Regions from separate parts of the Litoribacterium kuwaitense genome, predicted to be linked through region 1. Evidence: riboswitches for the same ligand, from Rfam matches in the RefSeq annotation. Region 1 holds a riboswitch; the other holds the start of a gene.

Region 1 (6,846 bases):
GACCAATGCCTTATCAGTCTTAGCAATCACTTCATTCAACGTTTTCAACAGTTTCGTTTTAGGAAACAAAATCTGCCTCCATCTCTTGAACCAGCTGCGCGCCTAGCTCATACATCTCGTCAGGCACGTCGGTATCAGGATCCTCTGGACTTTGAAATTGGTTCACGGAAGCCGTAATGTTGCTTGATGATGCTTTGTAATCAATCGACCGCTGGTACTGATGGCCAAGGACAAAAGGCTGACCAATCACTACAGTCGCTTCAGGCTCATCTAACGGAGCGCCTGCTGAAGTGATCGGGATGCGAACAAAATAATACGTTTCCTCTCCCGGAAGGCGATAATCAAAAAAGCCATGGTCATAATCCCAGCTTCCGCCTAACGCAAACCCTTTTTTCTCCATCATTTGTGCTAAACGGTGCATCTTCATTTGCTTGCCTTCAAGTGCAGACGGAATCGTTCTCACCGAAGCCCACTCCCTTTTAATCAAATTGACATTATGTATTAAACTTCCCGGTCGCTTAAAATGTATACAATAGATGTTTCGCGCACGAAAAAACCGCTCGACCTCGAGCGGCTTTCTTCATTAATATTGTTATTGCTGTTTACTAAGGACGCTTTCGCGGACGTCGTGGGCGGCTTTCACCATCACTTTAAGCGCTTCGACGGTTTCTTTTTCAGCACGGGTTTTCAAACCACAATCTGGATTTACCCAAAATTGTTCAGGGTCTAGCACGGTGAGTGCACGCTTAATATTTTGCACCATTTCTTCTTGCGTCGGGACGCGTGGCGAATGAATATCGTATACGCCGAGACCAATGCCCTTATCATAGTGATCATCCTCAAACGCAGAGACAAGCTCTCCATGACTTCTCGACGTTTCAATGGAAATAACATCAGCGTCAAGAGCGTCAATCGACTTAATGATTTTGTCAAATTCGCTATAGCACATATGCGTATGAATTTGCGTTGTCGGCTTGACAGCACTCGTCGCTAAGCGGAATGATTCTACGGCATCATTCAAATAAGCTTCATGTAAATTCTTCTTCAGTGGAAGTCCTTCGCGAAGCGCTGGCTCATCAACTTGGATCATCGTGATGCCATTCTCCTCTAAGTGACGAATTTCTTCACGTAAGGCAAGACCAATTTGCAGGACAACGTCTCTTCTTGAGACGTCGTTACGGACGAATGACCAGTTTAAAATCGTAATCGGACCGGTCAGCATTCCTTTGACAGGACGGGACGTTAATGACTGAGCATATTTGCTTTCTGCAACTGTCATCGGTTCTCTAAACGCAACATCTCCGTAAATGACGGGTGGCTTTACGCAACGCGAACCATAAGATTGTACCCAGCCGTACCGAGTGAAGGCAAAGCCGTCGAGCTTTTCGCCGAAGTATTCAACCATGTCGGTCCGTTCAAATTCACCGTGAACGAGGACATCGATATCAAGCTCCTCTTGGATATCAACCCAACGTTTCGTCTCAGCTTGAATGAATGCTTCGTACTCTTCGTTGCTTTTCTCTTTTCTTCGCCATTTGAGACGTTCTTGACGAACAGTTTGCGTCTGTGGCAACGAACCGATGGTTGTTGTAGGTAGCAAAGGCAATTGAAATGCTTCTTTCTGTTTTTCTTTTCGCTCTGCATAAGGTGAAGCTCGATGAAAATCTTCATCTGTCAAAGCGGCAACTGCTTGACGAACTTCATTTTTTTGCCGTCCTGGCGCTTCTTGAAGCGTTGCTAGTGCTTTTAACTGGAGGTCCGCACCTGTTGTTTTCCCAGCCGCCCAATCACTAACGATTGACAGCTCAGTTAATTTTTCATCAGCAAAGGCTAGTCCATCACGCAGCCACGACGGCAAATCCTTCTCCAATTCAACCGTAACCGGAACATGAAGCAGACTGCATGAAGGCTGAATCACGATGTCTGGCGTAAGAGCGTTCAGCGCTTTTACGAGCACACCAACCGTTTGAATATCAGACCGCCAAATATTTCGGCCATTTAAAACCCCAGCAAATAACGTTTTCCCTTCAGGAAACCCTGACTCAGTAAGGGTTTTTAGCTGTGTTTCGCCATCGTGGACGAAATCGAGTCCAAAGCCATCGACATTAGACTTTTTAATGATTTCCCAATGCGCAATATTTGAAAAATACGTTTGTAGCTTGAGGTTAAGTTGCGGAAGCTCTGCTTTAATATCATTATACAATTCAGCAATTGTTTGAACTTCTTCTGTCGTTAAGCTAGTAGACAAGATCGGCTCATCGACTTGCACCCAAGCAGCACCGTCTTTTTCCAGTTGCTTAAAGATGTTGATATAAATAGCTTTAAGCTCGTTTAAACGCTCTGAAAATTGCTCAACACCTTTGGATAAAGAAAGAAATGTATAAGGTCCGACGATCACCGGTACACCGCCGTCAATGCCAATTTCTTTTGCTTCGTTAAAAGCATCACTCCAACGATTATGGACAAGTGCCGGCTTTGTCTTGTCATCAAATTCTGGCACGATGTAATGGTAATTGGTATTGAACCATTTCGTCATCTCTGAAGCGACCCCGTCTTTTGTTCCGCGTGCAATGGCAAAATATGTGTCCAAACCGGGTGTGTCTTCTAGTGAACGAAATCTTTCAGGGATAATATTTAAGCTCCATGCTGTATCAAGAATATGATCATACCAAGAAGAGTCAGCTACAGGAATAAAATCAAGGTTTTTCTTTTGTTGCTTTTCTAAATTTTCAATCCGAATGTTTTTTAACGCGTCCTTGAGAGTCTCTTCAGTTGTCTCGTTTTTCCAAAAAGCCTCTAATGCTTTTTTCCATTCCCGGTGAGCGCCAATTCGTGGATAGCCAATGTTTGCAGTTTTCATCTTATCCTCCTCGGTCTGTGTAAGTCATTGATTCATTTAACAAAAAAAACCTCTCCTAAGAGCGGAGAGGTCTGGTCACGTTCCTTCGCTCTCATCTCTCAAAGCTCTATCGCTTTGCAGGATTTAGCACCTTATTCAGATCTTCGTCTGAATGGTTGCCGGGTTTCACAGGGCCAGTCCCTCCACCGCTCTTAATAAGAGAGTATTTAATTATGAGTTATATCCTAGCACTAGATAAAATCATCTGTCAAACCTTTTTTTGAAGATTTTACGTTAAGCGATCTTTTAGCTCGTTTAAACGCTCTTCAAAGCCGGGCTTCCCTAGTAGAGCAAACATGTTTTGCTTATACGCTTCGACACCAGGCTGATCGAATGGGTTAACACCCAACAAGTAACCACTCATCGCGCATGCTTTCTCAAAGAAATAGACGAGATAACCGAAGTGATAGGCGTCGCGCTTAGCAATATGCACGTTCAAGTTCGGAACGCCGCCATCAATATGAGCTAGACGAGTACCTTCTTGCGCTTTTTTATTTACAAAGTCAAGGTCTCGACCACCTAAGTAATTTAAGCCATCTAAATTATTCTCGTCTTTCTCAATCAAAATTTGCGCACCTGGCTCCTCGACAGAGAGGACTGTTTCAAATAAATCTCTGCGTCCTTCTTGGACATATTGACCTAAGGAATGTAAGTCAGTTGAGAAATTGGCAGAAGATGGGTAGATCCCTTTCAGGTCTTTCCCTTCACTTTCTCCAAATAACTGCTTCCACCATTCAGAGAAATATTGCAAAGAAGGCTCGTAATTAATAAGCATTTCAATCGTATAGCCTTTGTTATACAAAACGTTTCTTACAGCAGCATACTGATACGCTTCGTTATCGTGAACGTTTGGCGCGCTGTAAGCTTCACGGGCATCTGCCGCTCCTTGCATCATATCTTGAATAGAAATACCACTGACCGCAATTGGTAACAGACCAACAGCAGTGAGCACAGAGTAACGCCCACCGACATCATCGGGAATGACGAAAGTTTCATAACCTTCTTCAGACGCCAATGTCTTTAAAGCCCCTTTTTCTTTATCCGTCGTTGCAAAAATACGCTTTTTCGCCTCATCTTTGCCATATTTTTCTTCCATCCACGTTTTCATATGGCGAAATGCAATCGCGGGCTCCGTTGTCGTTCCTGATTTCGAAATCACATTCACAGAAACGTCTTTGTTTTTTAAGACGTCTTGCAAATCCGCTACATATTGTGCAGAAATGTGGTGACCTAAGAAGATAATTTGCGGCGCCTTGCGGTCTTCTTTGTCAATGATATTGTAAAAGCTATGGTTTAACATTTCTAAGGCAGCACGGGCACCAAGATACGAACCACCAATCCCGATGACAATCAAAACATCGGAATGATCTTTAATCTGAGCTGCTGCTTTTTCAATGCGGGCAAACTCTTCCTTGTCATAATCAACTGGTAAATCGACCCAGCCCAAATAATCAGCGCCTGCGCCTGTTTTCTCATGAATACTTTTATGTAATGTTGAGACCGTCTGTTGTAAATAATCAATTTCATGAGGCTGAAAAAAGGACAGTGCTTCTTCATAAGAAAAATGTAGTGGTTTAGTCATCATGTACCTCCATTATGCTAGTCGCTCTATGTTTATTTTACCACGTTACACTCATAAAACCTAGCATACTTTCAAAAAAATCCACCCATACGAAACATTTGTCTCACTCACACTTACAAAGAGGCTCGTAAAATGGCCTCACAATCTGAAGCATTTAGCGTAGAAAACTGCCCAAATGGTCCGTTTTCCATTGCCTGTTCAACGATCGTCGGGAGCGTATTTTCTTCAATACCATAATCAGCTAATCGTTCTGGTGCACCAAGAGATGTCCAAAACACACGTAATTTTTCAATCCCCTCTAAAGCAATCTCTTCATCAGTTTTTCCAAGTGGATGAACTTCAAATACACGGATGGCAAATTGTTTGAAGCGCTCAACATTTTCTTGCAACACATGCTGCATCCAATGAGGGAAAATAATAGCCAGCCCTCCTGCGTGCGGGATGTCATGAACCGCAGAAATCGCATGCTCTAAATTGTGACACGCCCAATCACCACGAACACCCATCGATAACGTACCATTGAGCGCCATTGTACCGGCATACAAAATCGTTTCTCGGTGGGTAATGTTTGACAAATCCTTTAATAGCTCAGGTGCCGTTGCAATGACTGTTTTTAACAACCCTTCATTAAAGCGATCCTGTACGTGCGTATTCTCATCATGATGAAAATATTGTTCAAAGCAATGGGACATTATATCAACCATGCCATAAACAGTATGGTCTTTTGGCACCGTTACTGTATGTCGCGGATCAAGTAACGAAAAAGCTGGAAAGACGTGTGGGCTGCCCCAACTATCTTTTTCTTTTGTCTCCCAGTTCGTGATAACAGAACCAGAGTTCATTTCCGAACCGGTTGCAGCAAGCGTCAAAATAGTTCCGAAAGGCATTGCACGTTCAACCGTGACTTTCTTTTGGACAATGTCCCATGCATCGGCATCATGAAGCGACGCAGCAGCGATAAGCTTTGTACAATCGATCACACTTCCCCCGCCCACTGCAAGGATGACATCGACATCGTTTTCCTTACAAATTTGCACACCTTTGCGCGCTGTTTCTACGCGTGGGTTTGGCTCGACGCCTGCTAATTCAAAAACGGTCTTATTCGCTTCCTGTAAAAGTTTCACAACGTGATCATACAAACCGCTGCGTTTAATGCTTCCGCCTCCATAAACGAGAAGAATTTTTGAGCCGTATGGTTCGAGCTGTTCAATCAGCTGTTCGGTAACCCCTTCGCCAAAAATAAGTCGGGTCGGATTATGATATACAAATGTTTGCATTGCAATTCATCTCTCCCTTTTGCCTTTTTCTCATTATGCATGAACTTGATAGAACTTGAAAAGCATTTCGTCTCGCGAGTGAATAGGATGCCATCGATTTGCGCACATTAAAAAAGAAAAAAATCACCTTAAGGAGGGATGTTCGTGAGTACACTTCAGCGCATCGCTTTATTGTTAATCATCATCGGTGCGATCAACTGGGGCCTTATCGGATTTTTCCAGTTTGATCTCGTCGCAGCTATTTTTGGTGGACAAGATGCTGCTTTAGCACGCATCATCTATGGCTTAGTAGGAATTAGTGGCTTAATCGCCTTGTCACTACTTTTTAAACCAGCAGAAGTGACGGAAACGGAGCCTGACCGAAACTATTCATAACAAAAAGGTGACTCCTGCAGCCAATAGGCCAAAGGGTCACCTTCTTTCATCTCGTTATTGTCTTGCTTGAAAGAGAAGAGCATCCCAATCAATTTTCCAGCTGTTTTCATCCTTAAGGAAGCGAACGAAATAAGGCGTACTTATCGCTGTTTCATCAGTCACCCACATCAATATTTTCCCCATGTCATCTGGCAGCGTCTTTATTTTACCTTCTGTTAACGTGAGCCAATATGGCGACAAATAAGGGCTAGATTTCTCGATATTTATCTCTTCACTTTCCCTTGATACCACTAATTTCTCAGCTAAGTCAAATGCATTTTCTTCAATCGCTTTAGCAAAAAACTGGGCTACTTCGATAGGGAGCAATTTTTCAAGCGACATAGCAGATTGATCTAGTTTCCATTTTTCGTAACGCTGATCTAAAGGCTCTTTTAACGGCAAAATAGGCTCTTGAATATCTTCAGCACTTCTCTCTACTTCCAAATTTTGCGCTAATCCATTAACGACAAAAGCCTGAACCTCTTCACTCGTTTGAAAGCCATTGTTTTCTAATAGAGAATAGAACGATTGTACAGTAAAAAAGGTTAACGTATTCGGGTAGTTAATCAAAAAGCGTTCGTAGCTTGATTGCACTTCCTGTTTTAAATATCCATTTTCTTGAAATGAAGAATGCGATTCTCCTTTACCTAAATAAAGATAAAGGTGCTCGTGAT
Region 2 (6,846 bases), on a different contig from region 1:
AAAAGTTTTTTCCGTAAAAAAGTGTAGGCAAAGTTTTTCATAGCTTTGACTACACAGAGAAAGGTGGGCAGGAAGGTAGATGTCCGGCAAAACATCGATCTGCTTCCAGTAATTTCTATATTTTAGCATGTTGCGCGATGAGTAGTGTCATTTGCTACTCATGTTTGCTTTATAAGAGGAATCGCTTTGTTATGAGATAAAGCGTGCTCGACAAGATCGACCGACCAATCGTATTTAAGAAATGGCGTGATGATATAAATGCCTGAAAAGAAATCCATGGCAACATCGATCAAATGCTTAGCAATTGCCAGCCCTTCACGCCGCGCCGCTTTCGGGTCATCCTTACAAGCAGCCATTCGTGCTCTCGTGTCATCAGCCAGTTTAATGCCAGGGACTTCATGGTGCAAAAATTCAGCGTTACGGTACCCGGTGAGCGGCATAATACCAATATACATCGGGGCACTAAGCGTTTGAACAGCTGCAGCAACTTCTTTGATTTGCGCTTCACTAAATACAGGCTGAGAGATGAAATAATCGGCACCATAAGTGATCTTTTTTTCTAATCGTTTGATCGCTTTCTCCATATTTTTAACGTTCGGGTTAAATGCACCAGCAACTGAAAACTGCGCTTTTTCTTTTAATGGCTTGCCTGAAGGAGAAAAACCTTCGTTAAATTGTTTTAGTAATTTAATTAATTCAAAGCTTTGTACATCGTAAACGGATGTAGCTCCCGGAAAATCCCCTAGCTTCGTCGGATCTCCTGTCACACCCAAAATATCATGAATACCAGATGTATGAAGGCCCATAATATGAGATTGCAGACCGATAAGGTTTCGATCGCGGCAAGATAGGTGAACAAGCGGCTTAATATTGTATTGATTCTTTAAAATTGTCGCGATTGAAGTGTTACAGACGCGAGGTGACGCCAGTGAGTTGTCAGCAATCGTAACCGCATCTACACCAGCATGATGCAGTGCAACAGCCCCTTTGAAATACTCGGAAACATCTAAATGTTTAGGCGGATCCAACTCTACGATGACAGAGGTCCGTTCTTGTACAAGCTGATGTAAAGGTTTTTCACTTAATGGTGACACAGATGGTTTTGGTGGTTCTTCAACAAGTGGCTTAACGATCGTTTTTTCGCTGACAGGTTCTAATGCTTGAACAGCAGAAGCCATCGCTGCAATATGGGCAGGTGTCGTGCCACAGCATCCGCCAATTAAACGAACCCCTTGCTTTCTCAAGGAAAGAGCACAATCGCCGAAATATTCTGGCTGCGATTTGAAGAAGAGTCTTCCATCTTGTACATCGGGCATGCCAGCATTCGGGGCTGCTGATAAGAAAACGTTCGGCAATAATGGGACCCCTTTGAGTGCTTCAATCGTATGGTATGGACCAAGACGGCAGTTAATCCCAACAACGTCAGCGCCAATCAAAGCTAGTTGCTTGAGTGCTTTCGTTAGCGGCTTGCCATTTTGAAGTCGACCTGCCTCTTGTAGAGAAAGTTGAGCAATGATGAATATATTGGTTTTCTTTCGTGCTAAAGCGACGACTGTTTGTAATTCTTCTTCATCGTAATACGTTTCGAAAAGCAGAGCATCGACCCCTTCGGAAATGAGAGCATCGACCTGTTGTTCAAACGTGGCGACGATCTTTTCCAAGGTTGTTTCAGACCTAGTTACATCACGGATACCACCAATGGTCCCTGCGACAAAAACATCACGGTCTTTGGCGGCTTCTTTTGCTAATCGAACAGCTGCACGATTGATGTCTTCAACTTGTTCCTCAAGCCCGTACTTTGCCAGCTTAATGGCATTCGCTGCATAAGTGTTTGTTTTAATCACATCTGCACCTGCATCTACGTACGCACGGTGCACCTCTTTCACATACGATGGGTTGGTCAAATTTACACGCTCAAAGCAATGTGTAATTTGGTAGGCATCATATAGATAACTTCCCATCGCCCCATCCAAAATCACGTGTTGCTTTTGCAGTTTTTCAATGAAAGTCATTTGCTTTCCTCCTTTAGTAGCGATGAAGATGCTTCTAGCAAGGCTGCGTTCAAATCATTTTTTAAATCCTCAACATCTTCAATCCCTACAGAGAAGCGGAGGAGGCGATTGCAGACACCGTACGCACTTCGAACCTCTACAGGAATGTCCATGTGCGTCTGTGTCGCTGGATACGTAATAAAGCTCTCAACGCCTCCGAGACTCTCAGCAAAACAAATCAAGGAGAGTGATTTTAAAAATGGTGCAATGAGCTCTTCACCTGTGAGACGGAAGGAAAGCATCCCGCCTTTTCCAGGATAAAAAACATGACTCACAAGGGGGTGGGTCTTAAGAAAATCGGCAAGAACTTGCGCATTTTTCGTATGCTGTCGCATTCTGAGCGGCAATGTTTTCATCCCTCTCATCAATAGCCAACAATCAAAGGGAGACAGCACCGCTCCAGCGGCATTTTGGTAATCGGCCAGCTGTTGTCCTAGTTTTGCATCACGAGCCGTCACTAAGCCAGCGAGGACATCATTATGACCACCTAAATATTTCGTCCCAGAATGAATGACAACATCAGCGCCAGATAAATGAGGATGCTGTAAGTAAGGTGTGAAAAACGTGTTATCGACAATGAATATTAGCCGGTGTTTTTGGGCGATAAAACCGAGCTCGATCAGGTCTGATTCAATCATCAACGGATTTGTCGGTGTCTCTACAAACAGTGCTTTCGTTTTCGGAGTGATGGCTTTTTGCACTTCTTTTAAATTGTGGGTAGGCACACTAGAAAAAGTGATCCCGTGGTTCGTTTGTCCATATTTGTCAAGAAGCCGGTAAGTTCCTCCGTAAAGATCCTCTGAGACGACAAGGTGATCTCCGGGTTTAAAAAGAGACATGACGGCATGAATGGCGGCCATCCCAGATGAGAAGGCAAGCCCGCGTTCACCACTTTCTAAAGCAGCGATGGCTTTTTCTAAAACATCGCGTGTTGGGTTTTTGTACGTGAGTAATCATAGTCGGTCGATTCTCCAATTCCTGCATGTCGATAAGCAGTAGATAAATAAATTGCCGGAGAGACCGTACCTGTTTCAGTATCAGAGCGATTGCCAATTTGCGCAAAAGTTGTGTCAAGTTTTTTTTCTGTCAATGAGGGATGCCTCCTTCAATGTAATGTGTCTATATTTGTTAGGAAGCTACTGACTGGCGCTTGGATGCACGAATCCAGTCAGATAGCGTTGGGGGCATCCGTCATCTCATCCGCCAAACGCTCTGTCTTCGAGCGAAAGTGCGAAAAAAACAACGAAAAAACCCCTTCATGAGAAAAAGAAGGAGTTTTTTTAGAAAAAAATCCTTCTTCTCATCTTTCAAGCAAAATTTGCTTGCTGGACGTAGCACCGTGCCTAATCAATAGGCTGGTTGCTGAGGCTTCATAGGGCCATTTCCCTTCACCTCTCTGGATAAGAAAAAGAATACGTATGATTTAATTGTTATTCATTACTGTACACGAGCTATGACGAAAAAGCAACCTCGTTTTTTTACATCGTCGCAAAGAGTGTTTATCCGTTAATCATGGAGCCACCATTGATATGAAGAACCTGTCCAGTCATATAAGACGAGTCTTCGCAAGCCAAGTATACATAAGCTGGAGCCAATTCTTCTGGCTGACCTGGTCGCTTCATTGGTGTCGTTGTTCCAAAGGTTGCGACTTTCTGCTCGTCAAAGGATGCAGGGATCAGCGGTGTCCAGATCGGTCCCGGAGCTACGGCATTGACTCGGATTCCTCGGTCGACAAGCTGTTGTGACAGGGAACGAGTAAGTGATGTAATCGCCCCTTTAGTTGCGGAGTAGTCGATTAAATCTTTACTTCCTTTGTATGCAGTAATCGACGACGTATTGATAATTGTACATCCAGCAGCTAAATAAGGTAAGGCAGCTTGGGTGAAATAGAAACATGAAAAAATGTTCGTCCGAAACGTCTTCTCCAATTGGTCACTCGTAATATCTTCAAAGCGTTGTTGCGGATGTTGTTCAGCGGCATTATTTACGAGAATGTGTAGCGATCCAAAGGCTTCAATTGTTCTGTTTACAGCTTCTTTGGCGAATGCTTCGTCTCCGACGTCTCCTGGAATAAGAAGGCATTCACCACCATAGCTCTCAATTTCCGCTTGTACGCTTTGTGCATCTTCGTGTTCATTTAAATAAACGATGGCGACGTGGGCGCCTTCCTTCGCATAGGCGATCGCGACAGCTTTTCCGATGCCGCTATCCCCACCAGTGATCAGTGCATTTTTTCCTTGCAGCTTACCAGCTGGTAAATACTCAGGGTTGTCTGAAAAAGGTTGAGGCATCATGTTTTTTTCTAAACCAGGCTGGGTAGGCTGGTGCTGCGCGGGCGCTGAAAAGGGATATTCGTTTGAACGCATTCCGATTCCTCCTAAAATAGCGTTTAAATTAGTGTTACCGAATCGGCACATTTCCAAACAAACCAAAAAACATCGGTACCTCTAAGGGCACCGATGTCATTCATCTCCATACACGTTCACATTCTTACATCGTACTTGGAGCTTGTAAATATTCTTCTAAAGTAATGGATTCGTTGTAGATCTTTTCAGCATGCTCTTCACCGACATAGCGAATATGCCATGGCTCGTAACTATACTGTGTAATATCTACTTTATCTTTTGGAAAACGTATAATAAATCCAAACTGATGGGCATTTTCTTTCAACCATTGCCCTTCAGGGGTATCTGCAAAGTCCTCTGTAAGCGTGTTGTTGACAGAGGGGGTTGACACATCCATCGTTAAACCTGTTTGATGTTCACTTTCCCCGGGAATCGCACTGACTTCATTTGCTTCTTCTTCGGAACCGTAGCGATTAACGTTCGATGCGAAGATCGTTTCTTGTCGGTCATACGAGCGATATCCTGAAATTGCAAATAGCTGCAGCCCTTCGTCTTTTGCTGCTTGAAACAATGGTTCAATTGCTCGCGCGGCTTCTTCACGCATTAAACGCTTAGGCAATTGCTCTGTAAAAGGAAAATCTATTGCTGGTTCGACAAGATCAGCAGGAATATAATCAGCAGGCAGCTTATACGTTTTATTTACTAAAACGAGCGTGCTGTTTGGGTCAGTGATGACATTATTTTCATCTACATCGGTTTCAGGGTTAAAAACGGGTCGATCAGATTGTTCACGTGGTGGTTCTGCGTTTTCATTGTCTTCTTGTTCAGAAGCGGCAGGCTCAGCTGCGGCTTCTTCAGCACTAGACGGCTTCTCGTCTGTTTGGTATGTCTCGTCTGCAGGTAATTCCTCCGAAGACGACGCGCCATTTGGAGAACAAGCTGAAGTCACCAGTAAAACAAGAATTAAAAAAACGACTGAAAAAATTGTTGTCCATGGAATTTGTTTAGAGATCATTTTATACACCAACTTCTTAAAAAATCACAACTCCCCCTTGAGTATCTTACACACGGTATCAATGAAAATGCAAGCTCATTTTATTGGCACGGGACTTGTCAAATAAATAGACGACGTGCTTTACACTGGCACTACGACCTCGCCGGAGAAAGTGATTTGTTAAAATTTGGTGCCGGTAGGTTGTGACAGACGCGTTCGGATTCTTTTTTCATGAGCATATGCTCGGCATCATTTCGTTGAAACCCGTGAACTAAAAAATGCAGACACAGCCTTTTTAGGAAAGACTTTGTCTACATTTTGGCACCTTCTTAAATTTCAGCAAGGTATTTGTATATTACTTTACGGTTTCTTTAAAATAAAAGATAGCGATCGTTCCTGGGCCTACGTGTGCGCCAATCACTGAACCGATGGACTCGATGACAAACGACGTCGTGCCAAATCGTTCTTCAATCGCGTTTCGAAAAAGTTCTGCTTGATCAATCGCATCGGCATGACTGATAAAAATTGTTTGTTCTCCTAAATGGACACCACGTTCTTCCATTAAATCAAGCATGCGTTGTAGTTTCTTCTTGTTTCCGCGTACTTTTTCTAATGGAAGGAGGCGACCCTCGACAGCATGAAGAATGGGTTTTATATGAAGTAAGCCACCCATCATTGCTGCCGCTTTACTGATTCGGCCGCCGCGTTGCAAATAATCGAGATCATCCACTGTAAATATATGATCGATACTGCTGTGGTGTTTTCTAATACGTTTAACAAGCTCGTCGTAAGCTAAACCTTCGTCTCGCCATTTGACGGCTTGATGAACGAGCAACCCTAAACCGAGAGAAGCACACTTAGAATCAATGATTGTTAATTGAAAAGAAGGATATTCTTCGAGTAATTCTTTGTGAACGAGCTCTGCTGTTTGGTATGTGCCCGAAAGTTCAGAAGAAAAAGCCATGTAAATGACAGCATCTCCTTTTTCCGCACACGCTTTAAAAGTTTGGATAAATGTATCTGGTTGTATTTGGGCTGTTTTTGGCACAGCGCCGTTTCTCATCGCATCATAGACTTCTTTCGATGTGATTTCGTGATGCTCCTGATAGTCTTTTCCATTTAAAAGTACGTGCAGAGATAGGAGCTTAACATCGTTTTCCTGACACCATTTTAGTGGAAGGTCACTTGCACTGTCTGTAATTAATACTGTCAACGCTCTCACCACCTGTATCCCAGCTGTTTTTTAAAGCTGTCGTTTGTATGAATAGTGTAACAAAGGCATTAAATAATTCAACATTCAACTCTAATGCTTAAATCATCTGCCTTCAATATTGCTTTCATTTTAAGGCTGCTTCTATAATAATACATGGTCATTCGATTTCACAGAAAAAGAGGCGATTCTCCTATGGTGTGGACGGAAATAAGAAAAATTTTAATTATTATTTTTGGAGCTCTC

What was found. Region 1 has a riboswitch for S-adenosylmethionine ahead of metE (5-methyltetrahydropteroyltriglutamate--homocysteine S-methyltransferase). Riboswitches for the same ligand answer to the same signal wherever they lie in the genome.
Region 2: it holds a riboswitch for S-adenosylmethionine, as region 1 does, so the genes downstream of both, G4V62_RS06035 (methionine biosynthesis PLP-dependent protein) here and metE (5-methyltetrahydropteroyltriglutamate--homocysteine S-methyltransferase) in region 1, are expected to answer to the same signal.

The regions. Positions count from the first base shown of each region.
Region 1 covers NZ_JAALFC010000004.1:161,969-168,814, forward strand. The annotation lists gene G4V62_RS04700 (YugN family protein) at 59-463, opposite strand; gene metE (5-methyltetrahydropteroyltriglutamate--homocysteine S-methyltransferase) at 593-2,860, opposite strand; SAM riboswitch class I at 2,949-3,061, opposite strand; gene G4V62_RS04710 (glucose-6-phosphate isomerase) at 3,129-4,481, opposite strand; gene G4V62_RS04715 (iron-containing alcohol dehydrogenase) at 4,595-5,758, opposite strand; gene G4V62_RS04720 (DUF378 domain-containing protein) at 5,903-6,133, shown strand; gene G4V62_RS04725 (hypothetical protein) at 6,188-6,846, opposite strand, start outside.
Region 2 covers NZ_JAALFC010000006.1:86,481-93,326, forward strand. The annotation lists gene G4V62_RS06030 (bifunctional homocysteine S-methyltransferase/methylenetetrahydrofolate reductase) at 159-2,012, opposite strand; partial or broken gene G4V62_RS06035 (methionine biosynthesis PLP-dependent protein) at 2,009-3,141, opposite strand; SAM riboswitch class I at 3,349-3,458, opposite strand; gene G4V62_RS06040 (SDR family oxidoreductase) at 3,551-4,417, opposite strand; gene G4V62_RS06045 (M15 family metallopeptidase) at 4,542-5,411, opposite strand; gene G4V62_RS06050 (DegV family protein) at 5,746-6,612, opposite strand; gene G4V62_RS06055 (YitT family protein) at 6,796-6,846, shown strand, end outside.